Regions from separate parts of the Roseibium sp. RP-7 genome, predicted to be linked through region 2. Evidence: riboswitches for the same ligand, from Rfam matches in the RefSeq annotation. Region 2 holds a riboswitch; each other region holds the start of a gene.
The links. Region 2 has a riboswitch for thiamine pyrophosphate ahead of ACVDG9_RS21720 (ABC transporter permease). Riboswitches for the same ligand answer to the same signal wherever they lie in the genome.
Positions count from the first base shown of each region.

Region 1: it holds a riboswitch for thiamine pyrophosphate, as region 2 does, so the genes downstream of both, thiO (glycine oxidase ThiO) here and ACVDG9_RS21720 (ABC transporter permease) in region 2, are expected to answer to the same signal.
Region 3: it holds a riboswitch for thiamine pyrophosphate, as region 2 does, so the genes downstream of both, thiM (hydroxyethylthiazole kinase) here and ACVDG9_RS21720 (ABC transporter permease) in region 2, are expected to answer to the same signal.

Region 1 covers NZ_JBRKQA010000001.1:2,284,482-2,294,008, forward strand. The annotation lists gene ACVDG9_RS10375 (FKBP-type peptidyl-prolyl cis-trans isomerase) at 50-814, opposite strand; gene ACVDG9_RS10380 (MarR family winged helix-turn-helix transcriptional regulator) at 965-1,543, opposite strand; gene ACVDG9_RS10385 (DMT family transporter) at 1,638-2,789, shown strand; gene ACVDG9_RS10390 (ROK family protein) at 2,864-3,757, opposite strand; gene ACVDG9_RS10395 (class II aldolase/adducin family protein) at 3,760-4,467, opposite strand; gene ACVDG9_RS10400 (DUF6030 family protein) at 4,768-5,610, shown strand; gene ACVDG9_RS10405 (pirin family protein) at 5,579-6,514, opposite strand; gene ACVDG9_RS10410 (P-loop NTPase family protein) at 6,661-7,185, shown strand; TPP riboswitch at 7,233-7,353, shown strand; partial or broken gene thiO (glycine oxidase ThiO) at 7,515-8,492, shown strand; gene thiS (sulfur carrier protein ThiS) at 8,476-8,673, shown strand; gene ACVDG9_RS10425 (thiazole synthase) at 8,679-9,452, shown strand; gene ACVDG9_RS10430 (thiamine phosphate synthase) at 9,449-9,527, shown strand, end outside.
Region 2 covers NZ_JBRKQA010000002.1:1,547,981-1,557,507, forward strand. The annotation lists gene ACVDG9_RS21700 (hypothetical protein) at 30-386, opposite strand; gene ACVDG9_RS21705 (RluA family pseudouridine synthase) at 385-1,410, shown strand; gene rpoH (RNA polymerase sigma factor RpoH) at 1,588-2,472, shown strand; gene ACVDG9_RS21715 (ABC transporter substrate-binding protein) at 2,775-3,716, opposite strand; gene ACVDG9_RS21720 (ABC transporter permease) at 3,739-4,584, opposite strand; TPP riboswitch at 4,642-4,748, opposite strand; gene ACVDG9_RS21725 (hypothetical protein) at 4,830-6,602, opposite strand; gene ACVDG9_RS21730 (adenylosuccinate synthase) at 6,867-8,159, opposite strand; gene ACVDG9_RS21735 (MFS transporter) at 8,443-9,527, opposite strand, start outside.
Region 3 covers NZ_JBRKQA010000002.1:487,278-496,804, reverse strand. The annotation lists gene sbmA (peptide antibiotic transporter SbmA) at 1-653, shown strand, start outside; gene ACVDG9_RS16950 (DMT family transporter) at 759-1,760, shown strand; gene ACVDG9_RS16945 (hypothetical protein) at 1,992-2,399, opposite strand; gene ACVDG9_RS16940 (Lrp/AsnC ligand binding domain-containing protein) at 2,421-2,657, opposite strand; TPP riboswitch at 2,865-2,975, shown strand; gene thiM (hydroxyethylthiazole kinase) at 3,044-3,817, shown strand; gene thiD (bifunctional hydroxymethylpyrimidine kinase/phosphomethylpyrimidine kinase) at 3,854-4,660, shown strand; gene ACVDG9_RS16925 (TRAP transporter substrate-binding protein) at 4,662-5,768, shown strand; gene ACVDG9_RS16920 (OmpP1/FadL family transporter) at 6,437-7,642, shown strand; gene ACVDG9_RS16915 (SDR family oxidoreductase) at 7,710-8,489, opposite strand; gene ACVDG9_RS16910 (UDP-2,3-diacylglucosamine diphosphatase) at 8,759-9,527, shown strand, end outside.

The DNA of each region.
Region 1 (9,527 bases), on a different contig from region 2:
GTCTGACGAGCTCTTGCAGATCAACTGGAATAAGGCGGACGATGCGAACTCAGCAGAGCCAGCAATTCTCCGGCAAGGCTGCCTGGGTAACTTCGCCGCCATCTTCGATCCAGTGTGCAATTCCCTTTTCGACGTTGACCACGTTTGTGAAGCCGGCCTGTCCGGCGAGATATTCTGACAGAGCCTGGCTTCGTTGCCCCGTCTGGCAGATAAACACCACTTCGTCCGAGGGGCCGGAAATCAACTTCTGAAGTTCGCTGCCGAAGGCAGGGTTCACCTGGCCACTGTCATTGAAGAACGTAACCAGATGGCTGCCCGGAATGACGCCGGTTTGCTTCCACTCGTCAGGACGCCGGATATCAATGACCGTGGTGCCCGAGGCGAGCTTTGCCTTCAGGGTGCCGTTGTCGATATCAGAGAATTTCTTCGCCTTGACCTCAAGCAGTTCGATTTCGAATTTCAATGTTGCATCCGGCGGAATGATCCCGCCTGCGCCTTGCGACCCGTAAGCCATGTCCGGCGGAATGATCAGCTCGCGCTTGCCGCCAACCTGCATGCCCTCGACGCCTTTTTCCCAACCGGGAATAACGCGCCGCTCACCCAGCGTGAACGAAAATGGTGTGCCTCGGTCGACGCTGGAGTCGAACTTCGTTCCGTCCATCAGCCAGCCGGTGTAGTGCACCACCACGGTTTCACCGACGTTTGCTTCTTCGCCGGTTCCTTTTTCAATATCCCGGATCTGCAGCTCTTCCTGTGCCTGTGCCGGCAGGACGAAAAGCATGATGGCGAGGATGCGCGTAACCCATTTGAGCATGATGTGTGGTCCCGGTGTGTTGTTACGGACAAGAATTGGTCATCTGGGACAGGAAAACAATCCGGGTTTCGATCACAGTGACGGTAAGTCACAAGGCCGGGGTGGCTTGTGGTTTCCAGACCAGAGGCGCCTGGCTAGCGTATGCGCCAGTCAGGTCTTTCCAAGAGGATCGTTGACGGAGCGAATGAGCTTTTCCAGAAGGTCTGACAATTGCTGTTGTTCTTTTTCGCTTAACCCGCTCACCGCCTGCTGCTGTTTTGCAATGTAGTCGGGCATTTGCCCCTTTATCAGGTCCAGTCCCTTTGGGGTCAGGCAAACGGTGAGTGCCCGCCTGTCATCTGGATGCGGGCAGCGTTCAACCAGACCTGCTTTCTCCAGTTTATCGACCCGGGCCGTCATGCCGCCCGAGCTCATCATCGTGGTCCGGTACAATTCCGTCGGTGTCAGCTTGTAGGGTGGTCCGGACCGCACGAGGGTCGCCAGAACATCGAATTCACCCGTCTTCAGTCCGATATCCGCGTAGGCAGGGGCAAGATAGTCGCGGCCCATCACCTGAGACGCTTCGTTCAATCGACCAAGCAGAACCATTGGCGACAACTGCTCCGCGATCTCGGGTATTTCCCTTTGCCATTGCCTGCGCGCGCGCTCCGCACGGTCGATTAGCAGGTCTTCCGGATCTCCGAACAGGTGATCCGATGGCTTCTTGGTGTCGCTTGACCGGGTGGTCATGGTCGGAAACTCCAGATCATTTCCAGTCAGATGACGCACTTTTTTACAAGGGAACAAGAGGTTGCGTAACTAGCTGACATATCGACTGTTTTTGTTGTTCAGATACTCGCTGTTTCGGGTGGTTCTGTCAACTGATGTCAAGAATCTTGAAATTAAGTATCTTGAAATCAAGATAAAATGCGTTATCTCTTCTGGTAACGGTGCAGCATCAAGCCAGCGCCAAATTGTGAGGAAGGACAGTCCCATGGTGGACACGACCAGATTAGGAACATCCGCAAGTGCGGCTTCCCTGCAGCAACAAGCTTCTCTTTCAGGCGAGAGGCGTGAAAGTCCTTTGGATCAGCCGTTGGTGCTGTTGTTGATTGTCGGTGGTTTTCTCGCCGTATCCACGGTGATTGCCAAGGCCGCCCCCATGACCGGGTGGCATCCTTTGGCCTTGTTGCAATGGTCCATCCTTGGCGGTGCTGGGGGTCTGTTCGTTATTAGCAGGATTGCGTCCGGAGGAAGTATGGCCGCCAAAGGGGACACAGGTGTCAGCCGGGGCCAGTTTGCCTTCTACCTGCTGGTCAGCGGTCTCCTGTTCATTGCCCCGAACATGATCGCAGTGGTTGCTGCGCCAAAGGTCGGGGCGGGGTTTGTCTCCCTGAGCTACGCTTTTCCGCTGGTTCTGACTTATGGATTTGCTGTTCTGTTGCGCCTGGAGAAGTTTCAGGTTCTGCGTGGGGTCGGCGTTCTGTTCGGTCTGGCTGGTGGCATTTTGCTGGCAGCGTCTGGACGTCAGCTTTCCGTGGATGCCTCCTGGTGGGCGATGTTTGCTCTGTCGATCCCTGTATTCCTGGCTTCCGGTAACATTTTTCGCACGGTGAAGTGGCCAGCAGGCGCACGGCCGGTCAATCTTGCTCTCGGCATGATGCTGGTCGGGTTTGCAGCACTCGGACTATTTACTGCCATGGCCGGTATCCCCGTTGTGCCCGGCACCTGGTCACTGGAGGCCACTGGCCTGCTGGCAGCCCAAATAACGATATTCGCTTTTCAGTACGGGCTGTATTTTCGCCTGCAGCACACAGCCGGGCCTGTCTATCTCAGCCAGATAGGCTCCGTTGCCGCGGTGATTGGTCTTGGCCTTGGATATCTCGCCTTTGGTGAAGTGCCAAACTTGGCGAAACTGGCGGCCGTCGCAGCTGTCGGGGCAGGGATTGTGCTCGTCAGCAAAGGGCGCGGCGCTGGAGCTAAAAAGTCAGGCTAGTCTTGCCATACCCCTAAGAACCGATCCCGCAACTCGCGGGATCGGTTTGTCGTCTTTGGGTTCCAGGTGATTTCTCACCCCCAGAGCCAGGCTGCTCCCCGCACACCAGAGCTGTCGCCGTGCATAGCCTTGCGGATCGGTGTCTCGAAGGTATCGGAGAAAATGTAAGGCGTCATCGCGGGCGGAAGGTCGGCATAAAGCTCGTCGATATTCGACATGCCACCACCCAGGACGAATACATCCGGATCGAGCAGATTAGCCGACATTGCAAGCGCACGGGCAAGACGGCTGACATAAGCCTCGTAGACGGCGGTTGCCACCACGTCGCCGGAACGTTTCAGCGCCATGATCTCATGGCCTTTCAGCAGCGTTCCGGTCCTGTCCTTGTAGTCAAGCTGAAAACCCGTTCCCGAACACCAGCGATCGATGGCGCCCTTGTGGCCGATCCAGCTGTCGGGACCCGGATACTCCTCCGGCTTTAGCCAGGGCACGGTGATCGCTCCCCATTCGCCACCGATGCCGTTGGCACCAAGATGGGCCTTCGCGTCGATGGCAATGCCCGAGCCGCTGCCTGTACCGATGATGATAGCGTGAACGATATGCGCTCCAGCACCTGCGCCATCGGTCGCTTCGGAAACAGCCAGACAGTTTGCGTCATTCTGGATACGAACCGGGCGGCCAAGGACCCTCTGCAGGTCCTGGTCCAGGGGCTTGCCGTTCATCCAGGTGGAATTGGCGTTCTTGACCAGGCCTGTCTTGGGGGAAAGCGAACCGGGAATTCCAAGACCGAGCGTTCCCGTCTGTCCAGTTGCCTTTTCGGCCGCCTCGACCAGAAAACGGACTGCTTCCAGACAACCTTCATAGTCGTCCCTGGGTGTGTCGACCCGTTGCCGGAACAGTTCCTCGCCCTCGTTGGAAAGAGCGATGATTTCGATCTTGGTTCCACCCCAGTCAATTCCCAGCCGCATTTTCAGTCCATCCGTCTTGGCAGTTCGAAGGCAGCTGTCTGGCCGTCTTCAAGTTCGCTTGTTTGTTTTCCGTAGGTTTTGAATTTTTTCAAGATTACGGTCATTTCCTCCGCATCCAGTATCACAGGTTCACCCAGGATCAGGGCTGATAGATACTGGTCTGCCAGATCTTCCACGCCTTCCGCGGTCGACAGCGCCTTCTGCAAGGTTGCTCCACCGGCGATCTGCCCATGATTTGCAAGCAGGCAGGCGTTTCTGTCGCCAAGTGCTGAAATCATTGCCTCGGACAATCCGCGGGTGCCGAAGGTGGCGTAATGGGCGCATTCGATACGGTCGCCACCGGCAAGCGCCACCATATAGTGAAATGCAGGAATACCGCGCCGGTGACAGGACAGGGCGGTCGCGCGAGGACTATGGCAATGCACCACCGCGCCGCAATCCGGCTTCGCCAGATAGAAGTCAAGATGCATCCGCCATTCGGAAGACGGTAGTGTCTCGCCGCGGTAGCAGCCCTCCCAGTCAAGCGCGACGATCTTGTCTTCAGTCAGATTTTCGTAAGGCGTTCCCGACGGCGTCACCAAAAAACCGGATTCGGTGCGTGCACTGACATTTCCTGACGTGCCCTTGGTCAGTCCGAGACGAGGCAAGGCGCGGGCTGTCTCGATGATCGCACGGCGCAGGTCAGGTGTGTCACCTGGAAAGGTGGGCATTCGGGGCCTCTTTGGTTCTGGTTCGGGTGCGAGCGTTACGTTTGGCTGCGCGACCGTGGAAGCGGCGCTTACATGACAGGTATCCGGTTGCCTTTTCAAGGTATTGGTTTGATAAATCCCGTGCCCTTGACCACTCGGTTGAGGATCGCGGTGTTAAGGGACTGAATGGCAGGTTTCGCAGACAAGCTCAGGCATTTGCTTGGATCGGCTGCAATGTCGGCAGACCGGACGGGCAGGGGAGCGCAATCCAGTTCGAGGCCGGGGCACCGTTCCAGGGGCCCGCGCTGGGCCGAGCCGGACATGGAAACTCTGTCTGAAGGAGGCGAGCCCAGGAGGCCCGGCCTGCCAACCCGCGCGTCCAGATCTCGTAAACGTGCTCAGGTGACGCCGTACTACATCTGGGGAACCCTGGCGTTGCTGGCTGCCGGTTTCGCCGTTGGCGGCCTGTTCCTGCACCTTGCCGGGCAAGGGAGTGAGGAAAGCGTTGCAACCGCCCCCTTGATGCCTGATCCGCTTTCTTCCCTGCAGTCTCCGGCCAAGCAGGTGCTGCTGGCTCCCGAACCGGAACTGTCCGCGGAGCTGAAACGCAGCTTCCTGGGTCAGCCGGATCAGCTATGCGACGAATTACGGTCTCTGGGGCTCGGAAATCCCGGCTGGAGCCGGGCACCTTTCAGTGAAGGCCGCTGGCAATGTGCATCCGACCTGGTGCCCTTGACCACACCCAGCGTCGACTACGGCTCGACAACCCTTTTCTTTCTGCTGCGCGGCCCATCGGAAAAAAGCATCGATTATCTGCGGCTGAAGCTGGTGGTGGAGGATCCGCGCCAGATGCAGATCGGCCTTGATGCGGTCTGGCTGGTGATCGACGCCCTCTCGCTTCGGTATGGCTGGACGGTTCCGGAAGTGTTTCGCGAGGCGGTTTCCGGGTTCAGGCAACTGGAGACGACACACCGGGGCGTGCGGCTGTCGGTTTCGCCGGAAGATCCAAATCTGACGGGGGACCCGCTGGCAAGCCAACGGCTCAACATCATTCTAGACTTTGGCGAGCCGGACCTTATCCGGCCCGCCGACAGGTTCGAAAAAGCACCGCCACTGGAAAGCGGCTGGAGTGTCAGGGCCCCGGACGGTCAGGCAAGGGAATAAACTCTTCCGCATCGCCGGGTACCGTATCGAAACGGCCAAGACGCCAATCTTCCTTGGCCTGCTCGATGCGCTCTTTCGATGAAGACACGAAGTTCCACCAGATATAACGCCGGCCGTCCATCGGTTCGCCGCCAAGCACTACGAAACGGGCCGGCACGGGAGACGTGTTTTCGATCACCAGATGATCACCCGGCTTGAACACCAGCAGCTGGGCCGGATCGAAATTCTGGCCGGCGATGGTGATCTGGCCCGAGACCGTGTAAAGGCCGCGCTCTTCCCACCCGGCATCCAGCGGGATCTTCGCTCCCGGTTCCAGCGTGATATCGGCATAGAACATGTCGGACGCTGTCTTCACCGGTGCCTTGTGGCCATAAAGCTCGCCCGCGATAAGTTTGACTGAAGCGCCCTTGTCGGCAAATTCCGGCTGTTCTTCTGTGCCGTGGTGCTGGAAGGTCGGGTCAGTCTCTTCCAGGTGTTTGGGCAGGGCCACCCAGCTCTGCAGGCCGAACAGGGGACGTTTTTCCTGCAGGCGTTCCGGCCTCTCACGTTCGGAATGCACGATGCCCTTGCCGGCGCTCATCCAGTTCAGAGCACCGGGGGCAATCGCAATCTCCGTTCCAAGGCTGTCACGATGATACATCTCTCCTTCGAAGAGATAGGTAACTGTCGCCAACCCGATGTGAGGATGCGGGCGAACGTCGATACCGCCGCCGACCAAAAGTTCTGCCGGGCCCATCTGGTCGAAGAAGATGAACGGGCCAACCATCCGCCGCCTGGCAGACGGCAAGGCACGTCTTACCGAAAATCCACCGAGGTCGGATGTCCGCGGTACGATGATCGTTTCAATCGGGTCACAGCTTGCAGCATTTCCCGGTACGGGATCAGGGCAATTCAACCAGCTCATCTGCCTCTCCATCAAAGAACATTCTGTCTTGCAAACTAGATAGGGCCAGCGAAGCCGAAGTGTCCATTGAACAGTCTGTTTCGGGTTTTCATCCCCTGCACAATCTGTATAACGACCGGCCCTTCCTTGCTTTTGTTTGGTGCGACATGAAACGCGTGATGATCGTTGGCGGCCCGGGGTCGGGCAAAAGCACGCTTGCCGTTGCCCTTGGGCGGAAAACCGGACTGCCGGTCTATCATATGGACAAGATCCACTACCGCTCCGGTTGGAACGAGCGGACGCGGGAAGAGAAAGACCAGCTGACGCATGAGGTCCATCTGAAGGATGTGTGGATCTTCGAGGGCGGTCATTCAAGCACCTATGCGGAACGTATCGAACGTGCCGACACTTTCATCTGGCTCGATGTTCCGGTAATGCGCCGCATATTTCGAGTGTTGAAACGGTCGGTGAAATACAATGGGCAAAGCCGTCCGGATCTGGCCGAGGGCTGCCCGGAGCAGTTCAACTGGCAAACTGTTGAATTCCTGAGGTTCATCTGGCGAACGAGACACTCCGCCAGAGCCAAGCTGGAGCACATCTACCGCGAACCTCCGGACCATCTGAAAGTCTATCGGTTCAGCACCCTTGCCGAAATCGACGACTTTCTGGCGCGCCCCTGGCAACAAGGATGAAGGCTCATCCTGTCTCTTGACAGGTGCACCTGACGGGCGGCACAACAGGGGTTCACCCGGGGTGCCTCCAGAAGAGGCTGAGATACTGCTGGCGCACTTGCGCAGTGCAGGGACCCGACGAACCTGATCCAGGTCATGCTGGCGAAGGGAAGGTGTTCTCGGCCAGCTGCGTTCGCCACGGCAATGCTCCAACCCGGCCACCTTTCCAAGCCGAATGTCCGAAATGCGGGACCTTTTCCGGTCCTTGCGGAGATCCGTTGAATGCAAGCGGGCTATCAGACATTCCGTGATGTCGAACGACTGACGTCCACCCTGGCAGGTGAGGCGGAATGAAGGTCGGTATCAAAGGGGCGGGTGTCGCCGGTCTGGCACTGGCACATGAGCTTGTCTCGGGCGGTGTGCGGGTGGAGCTGCTGGAAAAACACAAGGATCTCACCGCCAGTGCCTCCTGGCTGGCAGGCGGCATGTTGGCGCCATGGTGTGAGCGGGAAAGTGCCGAGGAAGATGTTCTGCGGCTCGGGCAAGCCTCCATTGGCTGGTGGAGCAAGGTCCTGCCGGGACAGGTCCGGCACAATGGCACGCTGGTTGTTGCCGCGCCGCGCGATACCGGCGAGTTAAGTCGCTTTGCTTCTCGAACCAGCGGCTTTGTCTGGCTCGAAACTGACGCGCTGGGCGCACTCGAGCCGGACCTCGCAGGCCGATTTGCAAAGGGGCTCCATTTTGCCGCGTAAGCCCATCTCGATCCGCGGCAGGCCCTCACGGCATTGCGGGCAAAGGTGTCTGAAAGCGGTGCCAAGGTGAGGTTAGAGGCGCAGCATTTCACCGCGGCGACCGATCTTGTCGCCGATTGTACCGGCATGGCCTCGCCGGATCCGCATTTGCGTCCCGTACGCGGTGAAATGCTGATCCTCCACGCGCCGGATGTCTCCCTCTCGCGGCCGGTGCGTTTTCTGCACCCGCGCATCCCGGTCTATGTGGTGCCTCGTGACAACAGTGTCTTCATGGTCGGGGCAACCATGATCGAAAGCGGTGACCAGGGAGCGGTCAGCGTTCGGTCCACCATGGAACTTCTAAATGCCGCCTACAGCCTGCATCCGGGATTTGCCGAGGCAAAGATCATCGAAACCGGGGTGGGCCTCCGCCCGGCATATCCAAACAATCTTCCTCGTCTCACGTTTACCGGCAACACGTTGTCAATGAACGGATTCTACCGGCACGGCTTCCTGCTTGCTCCGAATTTTGCCATGGAGGCGGCAGACAGGATCATGCAACACCTTCAGGAGAAGTCCCTTGAAGCTAACCATTAACGGCGAACCTCAGGAAGTTGTCAGCGCGACGCTGGCTGCGCTTCTGGACGAACTGGCCTATGACCACGAGTTTCTTGCAACGGCACGCAACGGCGATCTGGTTTGTGCTGAAGAACGAAGCGTTTGCGTCCTTCAAGCTGGCGACCGTATCGAGATCCTGTCGCCGATGCAGGGAGGATGACGCCCATGTTTGAAGTTTATGGCGAAAGCGTTGCGTCGCGTTTCCTGCTTGGAACTGCCCAGTACCCATCACCCCAAATTCTGTCGGACGCGGTGAAGGTATCTGGGGCTGAAATTCTGACGGTGTCCCTTCGGCGCGAAACGGCAGGAAGTGGCGGAGGCGGCCGGTTCTGGGACCTGATCCGGGAACTGAACGTCAAGGTGCTGCCCAACACTGCGGGATGTCATTCGGTGAAGGAAGCCGTCACCACCGCAAAAATGGCACGCGACCTTTTTGGAACCGACTGGATCAAGCTGGAAGTGATCGGTCATCATGACAGCCTGCAGCCGGATGTCTTTGGCCTCGTGGAAGCCGCACGTATCCTGAGCGATGACGGCTTCAAGGTGTTTCCCTATACGACGGACGATATTGTCGTCGGCGAACGGTTGCTTGAGGCGGGGTGCCAGGTGTTGATGCCCTGGTGTGCGCCAATCGGTTCGGCGAAAGGGCCGGTCAATCCGGATGCCCTTCGTGCCTATCGCAGTCACTTCAAAGGCATCCCACTTGTTGTGGATGCCGGTCTTGGCAGACCGTCCCATGCGACCGCTGTTCTGGAACTCGGTTTCGATGCGGTGCTGCTGAATACGGCTGTGGCAAAGGCCGGAGACCCTGTCGCAATGGCTAAAGCCTTTGCAGTTGCAATTGAGGCCGGTCGCCTGGCCTATGAAGCTCAACCCCTGGAACCTCGCGACATGGCGGTTCCTTCTACCCCGGTTCTCGGAATGGCGGTGTTTGAATGAAGCTCGATCCCTTTTACCTCATCGTCGACAGTTCCGACTGGATCGAGCGGCTGGTTCCGCTTGGCGTCAAACTGG
Region 2 (9,527 bases):
TAACCGCGCGCCGTATGCGCGACGCTACGTCAGCGCGCGACAAAATCCGTGCGACCCAGTTGCTTGCCCGTGACAGGATCGAAGCGCAGTAGCGCCGTCTTGCTGCCTTCGCGCACCAGAACCAGCAAGAGACCGTTCGAAAGGTCGGCCTGCAAAATTTCCGCGTCAGCGCCAACTGCCACTGTTGCGGCATATTGATCGGCTGAAACATCGGACTTATTGGAGTTGATCTTGTAGAGAATTGCTGCAAAGACAGCGATAAAGCCGGCGATCATGACGAGGGACGAGCCGAGCAACAGACGCTTCAGCTTGGCCTGGATGCGTTCGGCCGCAGGATCAAGCGGCTTTTCACCCGGCCCCTCATCCCGATAATCAGGTTGTGACATGACAGACAATTCCCTCGAGTATCCGGCCGGTCTGGACCAGGATTTCAGTTTAACAGTTGATGCAGCCGATGCCGGGAAACGGCTGGATGCGGTGCTGGCGGCTCATCTGGAAGCCCTTAGCCGCAACAGGATCCAGTCCCTGATCAAGTCCGGGGACGTCACCGTCGGCGGCGCGAAAATAGTGGAGCCGAAATACCGGGTCAATGAAGGCGATGCCCTGACCCTCACTTTGCCGCAGGCGGAAGACCCCGAGCCCAAGGGCGAGGACATCCCCGTCTCGGTCGTCTTTGAGGACGAACATCTTATCGTGGTCGACAAACCGGCGGGGCTTGTCGTCCATCCTGGCGCCGGCAACTGGACCGGCACCCTCGTCAATGCACTCATCCATCATTGCGGTGACAGCCTTTCCGGCATCGGCGGCGTGAAGCGCCCCGGCATCGTTCACCGGATCGACAAGGACACCTCCGGACTGCTTGTCGTCGCCAAGACCGACCAGGCCCACAAGGGCCTTGCAGCCCAGTTTGCCGACCACGGCCGCACCGGACCGCTGGAACGCGCCTATTCGGCTCTGGTCTGGGGAGCACCCTCCGGCCTGAAAGGCACGATCAACGCCAATCTGGCCCGCTCACAGGCAAACCGTCAGAAGATTGCCGTCGTCAAGACTTCCGGTCGCCACGCCATCACCCACTGGCAGGTGAAGGAGCGCTTCGGCAATGCCGAACAGCCTGCGCTCGCCTCGCTGCTGGAATGCCGCCTTGAAACCGGACGCACACACCAGATCCGCGTGCACATGGCTCATATCGGTCATCCGCTGATCGGTGACGACGATTACGGGTCGGGTTTCAAGACCAAGGCAAACAGGCTGGATGAGCCGCTCAAAAGCCTCGTGAACGGTTTTCACAGGCAAGCCCTGCATGCCGGCCTGCTGGCTTTCGAACACCCGGCAAATGGTAAAACCTTGCGCTTTGAGAGCCCTTACCCGGATGATTTCGCAAATCTTTTGTCCGGATTACAAAAATTTTAGGATGCGTTTTCGTTTTCTGACCATGCAATCGACCAATTTGGACCTATATTAGAAGCTTCTGTGTGCCTGTACGGACACTATTGTGCGTCCGCCTTCCCTCAAAAATGGCTTGCTTGCGTATCACTGCGGGGCAGCGGGAGGAAGGGGTCGCAAACTTGACGAAAGGGGGTGCATGTTATGGCCCAGAACGTTCCGACGCTTACAGCAGGGGAAGGCGGTCTCAGCCGGTATCTGGACGAGATCCGCAAGTTTCCAATGCTTCAGCCGCAGGAAGAGTACATGCTCGCCAAGCGCTACAAAGAGCATGAAGACCCTGAAGCTGCAGAACGCCTAGTCAATTCCCATCTACGCCTCGTCGCCAAGATTGCCATGGGTTACCGCGGGTATGGCCTGCCGATAGGAGAAGTCGTTTCCGAAGGCAACGTCGGCCTGATGCAAGCGGTCAAGCGCTTTGAACCGGACAAGGGATTCCGGCTCGCGACCTATGCCATGTGGTGGATCAAGGCGGCTATCCAGGAATACATCCTGCGCTCATGGTCCCTCGTGAAAATGGGGACCACGGCCAACCAGAAACGCCTGTTCTTCAACCTGCGTCGCCTCAAGGGCAAGATCCAGGCGCTGGACGAAGGCGATCTGAAGCCGCATCAGGTCTCTGAGATTGCCACCAAACTCGGGGTGTCCGAGGAGGAAGTGGTGTCCATGAACCGCCGTCTGGGCGGCGATGCCAGCCTGAATGCGCCCGTGCGCGCGGAAGCTGATGCCGGTGAATGGCAGGACTGGCTTGTCGATGAAAGCGACAGTCAGGAAACCCTGCTTGCCAATCAGGAAGAGCTGGACATGCGTCGCAAGATGCTGAACGACGCGATGGACGTGCTCAACGAGCGCGAACGGCGCATCTTTGAAGCACGTCGCCTGGCCGAAGACCCGATGACGCTGGAAGACCTTTCGGGCGAATTCGGCGTCAGCCGCGAGCGCGTCCGCCAGATCGAGGTTCGCGCTTTCGAAAAGGTTCAGAAAGCCGTGCGCAACAGCGCCCGGACAATGGACCAGCCCACGGCCTGAGATAGCCGAACCTGGAAGAAACAAAAAAGCGCTGGAGCCCGGGCTCCAGCGCTTTTCTTTTGCTTGAAAGTCCTTCCCGGTGTCATCCCGGACGCAGCACAGCGAAGATCCGGGATCGGAGAGCCCAGACGCCATCGACTGAAAACCACAGACACTTACGGAGACTTCCGCCTCCCCGGTCCCGGCTCGCGCTACGCTTGGCCGGGGTGACGACCGAGAGAGGGAGCTTCTTTGCCGGTGGTCAGAAGCGCTGGAGACTGGCTCCAGCGCCGTCTTGTCCTTGGCAACGTTCCTTCAACTCCTCAGCGGATTTCGGCTGTGTAGCTCTCCACCGGCACGACTTTGCTGATCAGACCGGCTTCGGCCATGAATTCCGCAAAGCGCTGGTAGCGGCCTTCATCAAGTGCAGCGGGACGCTTGGCGAACCGCGGCAACGTATCGAACCATGCCCGCCTGTTCAGCTCGTCATTGAGGTTCGGATACGCTTCTATGAAGGCATTCCAGGCTTCTTCCGGGTGATTGCTCAGATAGATGGTGGCCGCTTCCACGGCTGCCAGGAACCTGGCAAAGCGGGGATCGTCCGTCTTGTCCTTGTTGACGACATAGATCAGCTCATCAAAGATCGGCACACCGTTTTCTTCCGGGAAGAAAGCCTTGCCGGGTTTGCCTTCGATTTCGAGCTGGGTGAGCTCGAAATTGCGATATGCGCCGATCACCGCATCCACCTGACCGGCAAGCAGAGAGCCTGACAACGCGAAATTGACGTTCACCAGCTCGACATCATCCATGGTCAAACCGGCCGAACGCAGCATCTGGCCCAGCATCGCGTCCTCGAAGCCGGACACGGAAAAACCGACACTCTTCCCCTTGAGGTCCTTTAGTTCCTGTATCGGGCCGTCCTTCAGCACGATGAGAGAATTGAGGGGCGTTTCCACCAGCGTACCGATCCATTTCAGCGGCAGCTCTTCCTCGATTTGCGCATGAAGCGTCGGCTGATAGGACACCGCGATATCGCCCTGCCCGGCAGCAACCAGTTTCGGCGGCATTGCCGGGTCCGCCGGTTCGATGATCTCAACCTCGAGGCCTTCTGCCTCGAAGAAACCCTTGGTCTGCGCAGTTACCAGCGGCGCGTGATCCGGATTGATGAACCAGTCGAGCAGCAAGGTCAGTTTCTCACTGGCCTGTACCGGCCCCGATGCCAACAGCCCGGCGGCCAATGCGAGTGACAGGATTTGTTTTTTCATGAGGTCCTCCGTAGAGCGGCAGCTAGGTGAGCGGCTGCCAGGGAACAAGAAGTCGGGTGAGATGGTTCACGGCAAAGCGCATGATCAGCACCATCGCCGCGAGCAGGATCAGGGCGGCGAACATCATGTCCGCCTGCATCCGGTTGCTGCTTTGAAGCATGATGAAGGCAAGGCCTCCTTTTGCCCCGGCCCATTCGCCGATGATCGCCCCCATGGGAGCGAACACCGCGGCCACCCGCAGGCCGGAGGCAAACGCCGGCAAGCCTGACGGCAGGCGAAAGAACCAGAGTTCCTTCAGGCGAGACAGACGATAAAGCCGGGCGAGATCGCACAAACCCGGGTCAAGCCGCTGCAGGCCATCGAAAAACGTCGATGTGACCGTGAAGAAGATGACCAGGATGATGACGACGATCTTGGAGGCCAGCCCGAAACCGAGCCAGAGCACCAGGATCGGCGCGATTGCGAAAACAGGCAGGGCCTGCGTCACCAGAATGGGCGGCATGGCAAATCTTGCAGCAATCGGAAACAGCCACAAAAGAACGGAAAGCAATGCCCCGGCGGCTGCCCCCAGCACAAACCCGAGCACCGTCTCATAGGCGGTGATGCCGGCATGATGCAGAAGGAAGCCTGCGTGTTTGACAAAGGCTGTAAAGACGCGGTCCGGACCCGGCAGGATATAATGCTGGGTGTCGAACACATGGACGATTGCCGCCCAGATAACGACAGTCAGCAGCAGGCCGAGTATGGTCCTGGCAACAGCTTTCACAAACGCCATCATCCCGCAGCCCCCGCCGCCATTGGCCAACAGGAACGCATGAAAGCCGATACCGGCATTCGGATGTGCGGCGACCGCAGTGGTCGCAGACAAGTACGCATAGGATCTCCCGTCTTCGGACAAGCCGAAAATGACAATGGAGATCCGGGAATAGGCTAAGGATTCCGTCCCTTCGCCGGCATGACCCGGATCAGGTTCTAAGGGTTCGGCATTACGCCATCTCAGCTCCGGTAACCGGAACACCCCTCGGACCAAGCCGGACCATGCCTTGTGTGACGGAAAAAGGCAAGCCGCCGTGAGGCGGCTTCTTCAGATTTTGAAAGGAGGCAGGTTGGCGCTTAGCCGGCTTGCCAGGACGTGATCGCCTTTTCAACGGCATCTGCACCGGCGGTTCCCTTTTCCAGGGTCAGGATGCCGCGCTTGCCGTTTTCGTAAAGCATCGGAATGTCGATCCAGCCGCGTTCGCGCAGCAGGGCGAGATTGCGTTGCTGCTCGTTCGGCAAGCTGGAAAGGGCAATCCAGAAAAAGCCCGGGGACACTTTCACGGAAGCGCCGATCAGCGCATCGCCACGAGCTTCTTCCGTAGGCTTCATGACCAGGCCTGGCACGTTGACGACGTCACCTGGAGCGAAGTTTTCCGGGAACTCGTACTTGATCTCGACCAGATGGCTGGCGGGCAAGGAAGTATCGTCATTCGGCTTGATGCGAATGTCGACCTTCACATCCCGCTCGGGGATTTCAATGGAGGCGCTCAGAACCGCGAGAGCCTTGCCGTCCAGATTCGTTTCTTCATCGACACCCCAAACGACAGCGCCTTGCGCAGCCGTTCCGGCACCGCCGGACTCTTCCCCTTCTTCGTAAAGGATAGAGCGCTGCACCGAGGAATCCGCAGCCGTAGCGGACGGAGCCGGTGAAGTTTCGTCCGGCGAAATGGCCGAGAGATTGTCTTCCGGCACCGCAATCGGGCTTTCGGTGGTCGCAGAAGACTGATCGTTTTCTCCGCTCGTCACGATGGACGGCTGGGAAGGTTCGGGCGCAGCGGAAGCTGGTGTATCGACCTGCGGTGTATCGGCCGGCGCAGGCGAATCAGACTGTCCGGTAATCGTCGTCGTGGTTACCGTGCGTGCATCCGGGGCAACCACATCCGTCTCGCCTTCGTTCAACAGGCGGTCGGTGTTTTTCGAAGGCTCTTCACCTTCTCCGGCAGGGGCAGCGGTCGAAGGCTCCGGCGTGGTGTCCGGCTGCGTATCGACAGGCGTTTGCGAAGAAGACGCAACCGGCACGTTGCCGCTATCGGCCGTCTCATCGCCCGCAGGCATCAGGAAATAGGCTCCGGCGCCCAGGAGCACCAGCAACAGGACACCCGCAGCAATGACGATCGGAACGGTGCGGCTGCCGGATGAATCACCGCGCAGCGCATCCGAAGCACTCGGCTTGGCGCGCTTGGAGCGGCTTTTCTTGGAGGCCGACTTGTCCTTCGGCTTGGCTGTTTCCTCGCCTGGATAAGTCTGATCGGCGGGATCGGCCGCACCGGTGGTATCCGCAGGCTCGAACAGGCCATCATCTGTCTGTTCCGGCTGCACAGGTCCGCCGAAAGAGGGCTCCTGGCGCACAGGCGCAGCGCCCGGGTCGGCAGCTTCCTTGGCGTGGTGAACAGCCTGGCTGGCCGCGGTGCCAAGCGCTTCGGCCTGTGTCAGGGTTTCCTTCAAGGGCGACGGAGCCGGGGTATCCACCACCGGTGCTGCAGTTGTTTCAGGTTCCTGTGGTGCAGGCGCAGGCGCTTCCGGCGCAGCCTCTGCCACCGGCTCAGCCGAAGGCGGTGTCACGGGCGGCGCGGAAACCTGCGGCGCCGGGGTCGGCGTTTCGACCTTCGGAACAGTGGGGCTGAGACCGAGGCTTTCGCGGGCGGCTTCGGCTTCCACCTTGCGAATGGCTTCTTCCAGACGCAGCTGCTCGGCCGTGATCTCGGACGGCGCCAGCGGCGGCTCGTAGGCTTTCAGCTGATTGACGATGGCATTGCGCGCACGGCTGTAAACGCTTCTGCGTGCAGCACCATTGTTTTCAGGTAAAGACGCGATCGTTTTCTTCAGAATTGAATAGTAATCAGCCATCTTCCTGCCTACCGGCCGACTGCAAGGATCTGTTCTGCGGGCCCGAGATTTCGTTTCATTCTCAGGCTTATAGCAAGTTTTTCGAAAACCGGTGCTATTTCTTCAATAACTTCGCCGCGACAGAGAACCTCGCAGTACCCTTTTCCTAACACAGATTGTTTGTTCGGCACACACATGGAACGCCGAAAACGAAAGGTGGTTGCGTGCGGTGATTCGCAGCACGCAACCGCAGTCCTTAATAATGTGCTTCTAACGTCACAGATCTCAATCCTGGAAGGGATTCTGCACAAGAATTGTGTCGTCCCGTTCCGGACTTGTCGACAGAAGAGCGACCGGAGCACCGATCAGTTCTTCGACGTGACGCACATATTTGATCGCCTGCGCCGGCAGATCGGCCCAGGTGCGAGCACCTTCGGTCGATTCCTTCCAGCCCGGCAGGCTTTCGTAAATCGGCTTCACGCGCTCCTGGGCACCCTGCGAAGCCGGCAGATAATCGATGCGCTCGCCGTCCAGTTCGTAGCCGATGCAGATCTTGATTTCATCAAGACCGTCCAGAACATCCAGCTTGGTCAGCGCGATGCCGGTGATGCCCGAGGTGCAGACGGTCTGGCGCACCAGCACAGCGTCGAACCAGCCGCAGCGGCGGCGGCGGCCGGTAACCGTACCGAACTCGTGACCGCGCGTACCGAGGAACTCGCCGATCTCGTCCTTCAGTTCGGTCGGGAACGGGCCCTCACCGACGCGTGTCGTATAGGCCTTGGTAATACCGAGCACATAGTTGATCGAATTCGGGCCAAGGCCACTGCCTGCCGCAGCCTGGCCGGCGACCGTGTTGGACGACGTCACGAAGGGATAGGTGCCGTGGTCGATGTCGAGCAACGCGCCCTGTGCACCTTCGAAAAGGATACGCTTGCCCTGACGGCGCAGATCGTCCAGCAGGTACCAGACCTTGTCCATGTAGGGCAGGACCTTGTCCGCAACGCTGGCAAGTTCGTCGTAGATCGCCTGGGCGGAAACCTCATCCTGGCCAAGCCCCCGGCGCAGCGCATTGTGGTGCGTCAGCAAGCGGTCGATCTTGGCTGGCAGAGTGGCAAGGTTCTTCAGGTCCATCAAACGGATAGCGCGGCGGCCAACCTTGTCTTCATACGCAGGTCCGATACCGCGCTTGGTGGTGCCGATGCGCGTTCCGGTGTTGGAATTCTCGCGCAACGCATCAAGCTCGCGGTGCAGAGACAGGATCAGCGTTGCGTTCTCGGCAACACGCAGGCTTTCCGGCGTCACCACGACGCCCTGCTTGCTGAGGCGTTCGACTTCCTCTGCCAGCGCATGCGGATCCAGCACGACGCCGTTGCCGATGACGGACAGCTTGCCTTCGCGTGCAACCCCGGACGGCAGGAGAGACAGCTTGTAGCTGACACCGTCGATGACAAGGGTATGACCGGCATTGTGCCCGCCCTGGAACCTTACGATGACATCGGCTTGTTCCGACAACCAGTCGACAATCTTGCCTTTGCCTTCGTCACCCCATTGCGAACCGACAACAACCACATTCGCCATCTAGACTTTGCTCTCCTGAAGCAGCTTCCGCACCATCCGAAACTTGTCCGGGGCGCCAACACGACAAGCCCCGGCAACCGGACCGGGGCAAACGGCGCGGACTATAGACAGGTTTCCCTGCTCATGCGAGTCTCCGCAGGGAGATTGAGAGCCAAAAGCAGGTTTTTTTGCCAGCTCTCCTGATCGGCCCGGTCACCCCTGTGACAATTGACCAGTCATGACGTGCACCTGAACGGACTTTTCCCGGATTAGACTGCATTTGCGGCAATGTCGCGACGGCAGATTATTTAGCCGGTGGCTCACCTGCATCCGGCTTGTCGTTGCGCGCAAGCCTGAAAATCATCGGCGACGTGCGCAGCAGCCAGACAAAGCGATGCCGCTTGCTTGCGGGAACAGCGTCCCGGCTGACGATCCGCGCGAAGATGAACACCACGAGCGACAGGTGCAGTGTGGCGGTATAGAGGAAGAAGGCCGAGGGGCCGAATTGCTCCATCACCAGTGAGGCAATGAACGGCCCCGCCATGGCGCCCACGCCATAGGCAAGTGTGAGCCCCGCCACCACATCGATGAATTGTCCGGGCTCGGCATTGTCGTTGGCATGGGCCGCACAAAGGGAATAGAGCGGCAGGGCAAATCCGCCAAACAGGAAGACGCCTGCAAAAAGCTCCAGCCGGGTCGAAGACCCCGATATAAAGAGACAGGCCAGCCCGGCACCGACGGTAAAGACGCCGAGCACGACACGCCGGTCGAGCCGGTCGGACAGCCAGCCTGCGGGATACTGGAAGATCGCCCCGGCAAAGACCCAGATCGCGATGAATGCGGCAACCGTTTCAAGCCCCAGTCCAATTCCTTCCGCATAAACCGGACCAACCATGCGGAACGCACCGTTGGTAAGGCCGATGGTAAAGACGGCGACAAGGGCGACCGGAGACACGCGCCACAACATGAGCGGATCGAAGAACCGCGCGGGCGGCGCTGCGGGATTGCGCTCACTTGTCAGGGAGATCGGCACCAGCGCGAAACAGAACAGGATGGCCAGAACGATCAGAATATCAGGACCAAGCGGACCGAACGCAGGCAGCATGAACTGGCTGCCCATGACGGCGATCATGTCGACTATCCGGTAGACGGAAAGGATCCGCCCGCGGGACGAATTGGTGGCGATGGAATTGAGCCAGCTTTCCAGAACCATCGTCGTGCCGCAAAAAGCTGCCCCGCTCACCAGACGCACGACCATCCAGAGCCAGCCGGCGGGTGTGAAGGCAATCGCCAGAATGGCGATGGCGCTGATTGCAGCCAGCGTGGAAAAGACGCGAATATGCCCTGCTCGCGCGATCAGAAACGGTGTCAGCAGCACACCGACGATCA
Region 3 (9,527 bases), 1.1 Mb from region 2:
TGCGCTTTGCTTCCATCATGGAAGGGCTTGGCGTTGCATTCATCGACTCGATCATGACACTGATTGCCTTCTTGCCGGTGCTGTTTGCGCTTTCAAGTCACGTCTCGTCCCTGCCGATCGTAGGCGAAATTCCAGCGCCATTGTTCACCGCGGCAATCATCTGGTCGCTGTTTGGGACGGTTTTGCTCGGCCTTGTCGGCATCAAGCTGCCCGGACTGGAGTTCCACAACCAGCGCGTTGAGGCAGCCTACCGTAAGGAACTTGTGTACGGGGAAGATCATGAAGATCGCGCCAATCCGGCGACCTTGCGCGAGCTGTTCGGTTTTGTCCGTCAAAACTATTTCCGGCTCTACTTCCACTATCTCTATTTTAACCTGGCCCGCGGCATTTACCTTCAGTCGGACAACATCTTCTCCTATTTCATCCTCATTCCGACGATTGTGGTGGGCAAGATCACCTTTGGTATCGTGCAGCAAATCCTGACGGCCTTCAGCCAGGTGTCCTCGTCCTTCCAGTTCCTGGTGAATTCCTGGACGACGATCATCGAGCTCCTGTCCATCTACAAACGTCTGAAAGGCTTTGAGGTCTCCATTGCCGAGCGGGAGCTCGCGGTTGCCGGTGGCACCACTCCTGAACCGGGGGCGCAAGCTTAAGGTCAGGTCTGCGCAAGACGTTCAAGCCAGTTTTCTGTCCCGGCGGTTCCGCGGTCCGACGCACCGCCCGTGGCTTCATGAAGAGCGCCGGGCCTGGAAGTTGTCATGGCGTTCTTGAGCCAGAAGTCCCGTTTCTCCGGACCTCCGGCGCCTACCGGGATGACCCGGCAGGCACCTCTTATCGGAATATCGCTGAAAGTGGCCTCCACCATGGTGTTCTTCGTCATGGCAACGGCCCTCAAGATCGCCGCAGAGACGGTGCCGATCGGTGAGCTTGTGTTCGCACGGAATTTCTTCGGGCTGTTTCCGGTGCTGATCATGGTGGCGATGCGCCGGGAGTTGGGGCTCGCCTTTCGAACGGCCAACCCGCTGGGACATCTTACCCGGGCGTCCGTCGGCCTGACGGCGATGGTTTGCGGCTTCACCGCGTTGTCTCTGCTGCCCTTGCCGGATGCGACGGCGATCGGCTTTGCATCGCCGCTCTTCGTGGTGGTGCTGGCGTTTCTGCTCCTTGGCGAAAAGGTGCGGGTCTATCGCTGGAGCGCAGTCGGTGTCGGCTTTGTCGGCATTCTGGTTGTGCTGTCACCGCATCTGGGTGACGCGGAGTTGGACAGCAACTCGATGATCGGGGCCCTGATCGGCCTGACAGGAGCCGGCTTTGCCGCGCTCGCCATGATCACCGTGCGCAAATTGTGCGAGACGGAGCGCACGTCCACGATCGTTACCTGGTTTGCGGGCATGTCGTCCGTATTGTCGCTGCTCACGCTGCCGCTGGGCTTTCTGCTGCCGGGTCAGGCCTGGATCATTCCGGACCTGCCCACGGCAGGTCTGCTTCTGCTGATCGGCCTTGCGGGCGGTGTCGGCCAGATCCTGCTGACGCAGAGCTACCGGTTCGCGGATGCCTCCACCATTGCCCCGTTCGACTATGTCAACATGCTGTGGGCGATCATTGTCGGTTGGGTGGTGTTCAGCGAAACGCCTTTGCCTGCAGTGGTGCTGGGGGCGCTGATCGTGATTGCCGCCGGTATTTTCGTCATCTACCGCGAACACAAGCTCGGGCTGGACCGGACAAAGGCACGCCGGGCGTCATCGCCCTCGCGTTCGTAGGGGGGGAGACAAGAGGGCGGGGCCTGCTGTCTTCCCCGTCATTCCGGACAAGCACAGCAATGCTGTGCGCAGATCCGGAATCCAGACTTATTTCGCGCTTTAGGCGCGGCATTAGACAAAGAGAGAAGAGTTCGCTTTGCTCACGCTGATGCGCTGGATCCCGGATCGGCACGCAGCTTTACTGCGCTTGTCCGGAATGACGGCGAATGCGGGTGGTTTCCGAAATCGGCCTTACTGCGACTTGTATTCGAACCGCTCAACAGCGCTCTTTGTGCCGTCCTTGAAGATCAGCTGCACGCTGATCGACTGTGCCGACCCCAGGGGCAGCTCCAGGTAGGGCTTGTCCTTCAGAACGACATTCTGGTTGTCCGGGTCACAGGCTTCCAGTTGCCATTCCTGCTCAATCGGATCGTCGTTCAGTCCGTAGAAGACATAGTCGATGCCGCACTTCCAGGATTCCAGGTGGGTGAAATAGATCAGCTCCTGGCCCTGCCAGTCGCGGAATGACACCCAGTTGGCCTTGGTAAGGTCCAGGATCTGCTTGATCTGCTCCGGCGGCATGCCTTGCGCGGACGCGGTCGATCCGATCGGAGCAAGAGCGAGGGGCAGGCAAAGGGCGGCGATTTTAATGAGTTTCATGGAAAATTTCCGGGTCTGAGTTCAGAAGGCCTTGAAGGTAATGATGGTTTTGGTGTCCTGAATGCCGTCGATCGGGTGGACCTTCTCGTTCACGAAGTGGCCAATGTCCGAACCGTCGTCGACATAGAATTTCACCAGAAGATCGTAGTCGCCGGAGGTGGAGTAGACTTCGGACGCAATTTCCGCATCGGCGATCGCATTGGCGACCTGGTAGGTCTTGCCCAACTGGCATTTGATCATCACGAAAAACGGTACCATGGGGCGCTCCGGGCAGTTGGTGTTTGAAGGGGGCGAACGTGTCACCTGAACCATCAGCCGGGCTGTTCGGTCAGCCAAGCATGCCGGGCAACAGATTCACGAAAGCAGACTAGGACATCGCCTATCTCCTCCCGCCAGTCAATTGCCGAGTAGCCGCTCTGCACAAGCCGGGTCTTGCAATCGCACGGCCGGCTTGTTAGCAGTGCAATCATCTCATGGGGGTGCCTGGCCATTCTGGACCGGGCTGAGAGGCGGCCTGCCAACTCCTTGAACCTGATCCGGCTGATACCGGCGGAGGGATTTGAGATCATGATGCACACACCACTCCCTTCAACACGTCCTTTCCGGAATACCGGCAACGGGCTTTCTGTCGCAGGAGAGCCGTCATGAGCCTTTCCGTTGCTGCTTCCACGCAAGCCCTGAGCGCCGAACAGGTCTTCACCCTTCTGGAAAGGGTGCGACAGAAAACGCCGCGCGTTCACGCCATCACCAATGCGGTCGCCCAGAGTTTCACCGCCAATGTGCTGCTTGCGCTCGGCGCCGTTCCTTCCATGACCATCGCGCGGGAGGAAGTTGCGGCTTTTGCCGGTGGGGCTGATGCACTGCTGGTGAACCTCGGCACCCTTGACGAGGAACGCCGTGCAGCCATTCCGCTAGCGATCGAAGCTGCCAGGACTGCCGGACGTCCGGTTTGTGTCGATCCGGTTTTCGTCAACCGGTCTCCCGTGCGCTGCGCCTATGCACGCGAATTGCTGGGCCTGAAGCCGGATCTGGTGCGGCTCAATCCGGAAGAACTCAACGCTCTCCTGCCGGAGCGGGCGGATGCCGATGCATTGATCGAGGCCGGAACGGTTTTTGCGGTCACTGGCCCGGAAGACAGGGTCGAGAGCCGCGGCGAGGATTTCCTGCTGCGCAACGGCGATCCGCTGATGTCACGCGTGACGGCCACCGGCTGTGCCGGCGGTGCGGTTCTGGCGGCGTTCCTGAGCATCGAAAAGGACAGGGCGCTTGCAGCTGCTTGCGGACTGTCCGTCTTCAACATTGCCGGCGAAATCGCGGCCAGCCGGTCAGGCGGGCCAGGCAGTCTGGTGCCGGAGTTGCTCGACACACTCTACTGCCTGACTGACCGCGACATTGAAGCCCGTCTCAAGACCGGCTGACGCCGCCTTTTCGGCATCTACTCCCAGGAGGTTCCCATGACCGCAATTGCGGTAACCATTGCAGGATCGGATTCCGGCGGCGGAGCCGGCATTCAGGCTGATCTCAAGACCTTTTCCGCAAACGGCGTCTTTGGTGCCAGTGTTATTGCAGCCCTGACGGCGCAGAACACGCTTGGCGTCAGCGCCATCCATGATGTGCCGCCGGAGTTCGTGCGGGCCCAGATGACGGCCGTCTTTTCCGACCTTGCCGTCAAGGCGACAAAGATCGGCATGCTGTCGCGTGTCGATACGATCGAGGTGGTAGCTGAAGGGCTTCGTGCACATGAGACTGGCCCGGTTGTGCTTGACCCGGTGATGGTGGCTGCCTCCGGTGACCCGTTGCTTGCCGACAGTGCGGTCGACACGCTGATTGCCTTGCTGCTGCCGCTGGCCGATATTGTTACCCCGAACCTGCATGAAGCTGCCCGCATGTTGCAGGGCGACGTCGCCGCAGACGAAACGCAAATGCAGGCGCAGGCAGAACGTCTGCTTGGTCTTGGAGCCAACGCGGTTCTGCTCAAGGGCGGGCACGGGTCTGGCGCGAATAGCGCCGATCTGCTTCTGGATCACAAAGGCAATGCGGTCTGGCTCAGGTCAGAGCGGATCAAGACCGACAACACGCATGGCACCGGTTGCACCCTGTCATCCGCGATTGCCTCGGGTCTCGCCAAGGGGCAGGAGATGGAAGCGGCGGTCAGGTCTGCCAAGTCCTATATTCAGGCTGCCATCGCCGCTGCCGACACGCTTCTCATCGGCAGTGGTCACGGGCCAGTCCATCATTTCCACGCGTTCTGGAGCAAGTGAGATGACCGATCAGCCAAAAACCGAAACCGGACGGATCAGCCGTCGCGGACTTCTGGGGGCTTCCGCCGCCGCCGGTGCAAGCGCATTGGCCGCCCCGGCGGTGGCGCAGGAGCAGGCGACGCTGGAATGGAAGATGGTCACATCCTGGCCAAAGAACCTGCCGGGGCCCGGGATCACGGCGCAGCGCATTGCCGACAGGATCGAGCTGATGTCCGGCGGTCGCCTGCGCGTTCGGCTTTATGCTGCAGGGGAACTGGTGCCGGCTCTGGGCGTGTTCGAGGCTGTCTCGGCGGGGACGGCGCAGATGGCGCACACGGCCTCGTTTTTCTGGCAGGGCAAGATCCCGGCTTCGGTCTATTTCACCGCGATCCCTTTCGGTTTGCTGCCGCATGAGCATATCACCTGGATTGAGCAGGGGGGCGGCCAGGCGCTTTGGGACGAACTTTATGCCCCGTTCGGACTAAGGCCCGTAATGGCCGGCAACACCGGCGTCCAGATGGGGGGCTGGTTCAAGCGCGAAATCAACACTCTTGACGATCTCAAGGGACTGAAGATCCGTATGCCGGGCCTTGGCGGCGAAGTGATGCATCGGCTTGGAGCGACGCCAGTCAGCCTGCCGCCTGCAGAGTTGTTCCAGGCGTTGGACAGCGGTGTGCTGGATGCGACGGAATTCCTGGGTCCCTGGTCGGACAGGGCAATGGGTTTCCAGAAAGCAGCCAAGTCCTACTACACGCCGGGGTTCCATGAACCCAACGGCACCGGTGAAGCGCTGTTCAACAAGGTGGCGCTGGAAGGTCTGCCGGAAGACCTTGGCGCCATCGTTCTGGAGGCCTGCAAGGCAGAAAACGGCCGCTCGCTTGCAGAAAGCGATTGGGAGAATGCAGGCGCACTGAAGCTCCTGCAGGAAGAGGACGGCGTTACCGTCCGTCCTTATCCGGACGACGTTCTGGATGCTTTGCGGGAGACTTCGGCAGTCGTGCTGTCCGAGTTCGCGAGCAAGGATGCGCTTAGCCAGAGGATCTACGACAGTCATATGGCTGCGCGGGCACGCCTTGCCCCCTGGAGTGACGTTGCCATGCGCCGCTTTCTCGAAGCTCGCGACAGCTAGGCTTGCCGCTTGAGGCTGCAAACAAGGAATGGAGTGCGGTCTTAGACCATCTCTTGCTGCGAGCCGGTGCAACCCACCGGTTCGCAGCTTGCAACCCGCCTTGCCGGAAAAGCTGTAATTGGCCGGACCGTGGCGCGTCGCCTGCTGACAAACTTCCTGACAAAAATTCAATTTCGAAAGGAAAGGCTACCGCGCAAAGGTGTGCCGACGCGGTTTCCGTTAGGAAAGGTGATTGGCGTTTTTACCAAGGAATATCAAGGAACTTGTCCTACAAAAGATCCACATTCCGTCACGAAACCTGTGGCAAAGCCGCAACGATTCACTGTTAAATTACGTTATCGGAAACTGACATTTCGGGTGCCTGTTTTTTAGGCAAATGTCTGAAAGTGTGTCGGTGCGATGACGAAGAGACTCTGAACCTGTCGTTTTTGAAGTGTTTTGAATGTCTACGCAGCAATACCTACCAGAAAAGCCGCGCATTTCGCATTGCAGCATGAAAAAACGACCGCATAACTGACGTAAATATTCAGTTGAAACGGACGGCATTCTCCTAAAACCCTGTCTCAGGTTGTCATCACACATCCGGTGGCTAGGGGATGGGAGGAAACTCAATGCCGTGGGTAAACAAGAAATCAGTTCTACTTGCTTCTACAGCTGTAGCTCTATCAATGGTTGCGAGTTCTGCGTTCGCAGGTGGTTTCGCACTTAGAGAGCAGAGCTCGTACTTTCAGGGCATGTCTTTTGCCGGGTATGGTACGTCCGGCGGTTCGATCTCTTCGATGTACTGGAACCCGGCGTCGCTTATCGGCGCTCAGCAGGGTCTCACCATCGAAGCGCATAATACGGGGCTCTTTCCAAGTTCAGATATCAACGGCACGCTGTCCGGCGGGTTCCTCGGTACGTCTTCAATCGGCAGTGGCGACATTGCTTCCGACGCGTTCATTCCCGCTTCGTACGCAGCCTACCGGCTGAATGAAAAGCTGATCTTCGGTGTCGGTATCAACGCACCCTTCGGCCTGTCGACAAAACCGGAGCAGAACTGGGCGGCCCAGTTCTATTCCCGTTCGTCTTCCGTGTTCTCGTTGAACGTCAACCCGACGGTTGCGCTTCAGATCAACGATATGTTCGCGATCGCGATCGGTGTTCAGGCGCAATACCTGGACGTGTCGCTGAAATCCGCCGACGCCACTTCCGGAGCGGGCTTCCCCCGTTCGAACCAGATCACTGGTGATGACATCGGTTTCGGTGTGACGGCTGGTCTGACGGTGCGACCGTTCGAGGGGACTGAAATCGGACTTGGATATCGCTCCGGTGTAGGTCACGATCTCGACGGCGACCTGTTCGCCGGTGGTGTCACAACGGCGATCGGCCTGGGTGTCGTTACGCCGGACATGATCAACCTTTCCGCAAAACAGAAGGTGACCGACAAGATCCGCGTTCTTGGAACGGTGGAATGGACCAACTGGAGCCGGCTCAAGTCGCCACGTGCGATCAACGACGCAACCGGCGCAGAGGCCACCGTCCTGCACTTCAACTATGACGACGGCTGGTTCTTCTCTCTGGGCGGTGAATACGACTTCAACGAAAAGCTGACCTTCCGCGGTGGCGTCGGTTACGAAATCTCGCCGATTGATGAAAAGATCCGCTCCACGCGTCTGCCGGACAATAACCGCTGGTGGCTGTCGGCTGGTGCCAGCTATACCTTCAACGAGCACCTGGCGTTCGATGTCGGCTACACGCACATCATTCCGGAATCGACCGATATCAACATCGATTCCAGTCACCAGGACTACAATGCGGCATTCGGTACCTATTCGGGGGATGTCGACAGCAGCGTCAACATCATCTCTGCCGCGCTGCGCTACAAGTTCTGATCAGAAAGATTAGCCGCTCAGGAAAGGCCGGGGCATATGCTCCGGCCTTTTTTGTTTCGGCAGGACCTTAGAACGCCGCCGGATAGAGCCCGCCATCCATCAGGATGTTCTGGCCGGTGATGTAACCGGCGTGGCGAGAGCACAGGAAAGCGCAGGTCTGGCCGAACTCCTCGGCTGAACCGAAACGTCTTGCTGGGATTTCCGCTGCCTGTGCCGCCCGGACATCCTCGATGCTTTTGCCTGACTGCTGCGCGGCGCGCTCGAAGCCGCCTTTCAGACGATCGGTGTCCATCTTGCCGGGCAGCAAGTTGTTGACCGTCACGCCGTGGGGGGCAAGCTGGCGGCAGACGCCAGCCAGGAATGCCGTGAGCCCCGCCCGAGCACCGCTGGACAGATCGAGACCTTCGATCGGCATCTTTACCGAAAGCGAAGTGATGTTGACGATGCGGCCGAAACCGCGCTCCTTCATGCCGGGAACAACCGCCTGGATCAGCTCGATGGGGGTGACGAAATTCTGCACCACACCTTCCATGAGCGCCGCACGGTCCAGCTCGGAATAGTCGCGCCGGGGTGGGCCACCATTGTTGTTGACCAGGATGTCCGGATCCGGGCAGGCCGCCAGAAGCGCTTCTTGTCCCTCCCGTGTGGAAACATCCGCTGCGATGGCGGCAACGCTCACGCCGAAGCGGTTCTGCAGCAGGGTGCGGGTTTCTTCCAGAACCGTTTCGTTACGTCCGTTCAGGACGATGTCGCAGCCTGCTTCCGCCAGTGCTTCGGCGCAGCCCTTGCCGAGGCCGCGGCTTGACGCACAGATGATTGCCTTTTTGCCCTTGAGGCCGAGGTCCATGAACGTTCTCCTTGATGCAGGTTGGACATGCTTTGTGGCTGGCAAAACCCGATGCTGTCAAATGCCGTCAGGGACATATGGAGCCGGTCAGCATCCCGCAAGATGTTCGTGAAGCAACGGAATGAAGTGAAGAAGGCCAATACGCGATCCGTGCCGGTGTTAATCATTAAGCTGGAAAACAAACAGGCCCGGCGAAGTCACGCCGTTTGTCATAATAGTGATACTTGAATCGCGTCTATAGCGCTCCAAAGGGAATTTGGAGAAGTGCTATGTCTACCGCTGAGGCATCGCGGCATTACCGGGCCTTGTTTATTTCCGACGTCCATCTTGGCACGCGCGGTTGTCAGGCGGAGATGCTGCTGGACTTTCTGAAGGACAATGAAGCCGAGACCATCTACCTGGTCGGCGACATTGCCGATGGCTGGCGTCTGCGGCGGTCCTGGTACTGGCCACAGCTTCACAACGACGTGGTGCAGAAGATCCTGCGCAAGGGGCGCAAGGGAGCCCGGGTCATCTATATTCCGGGAAATCACGACGAGTTTCTGCGCAGCTTCCTCGGTACGCATTTCGGCGGTGTGGAAGTGACCGACAGTATCATTCACGAAGCTGCCAACGGCAAACGCTACCTGGTCATTCATGGTGACCAGTTCGACGTGGTGATCCGCCATGCCAAGTGGCTGGCCTTCTTTGGCGACAAGGCCTATGTGACCGCGCTCGGCGTCAACACCTGGCTCAATGTGGTCCGGCGCCGTCTCGGCCTGACCTACTGGTCATTGTCCGCCTGGGCCAAGTTGAAGGTCAAGAACGCGGTCAGCTTTATCGGACGTTTCGAAGAAGCCCTGTCCGACGAGGCGCGCCGGCAGGGCGTCGATGGCGTCATTTGCGGTCATATTCACCACGCCGCGGACCGTGATATGAACGGCATTCACTACATCAACACGGGTGACTGGGTGGAAAGCTGCACTGCGGTTGCCGAGCACCACGATGGAACATTTGAGGTGATCCGATGGGTGGACCGTACCCAGGAGGAGGCCGTGC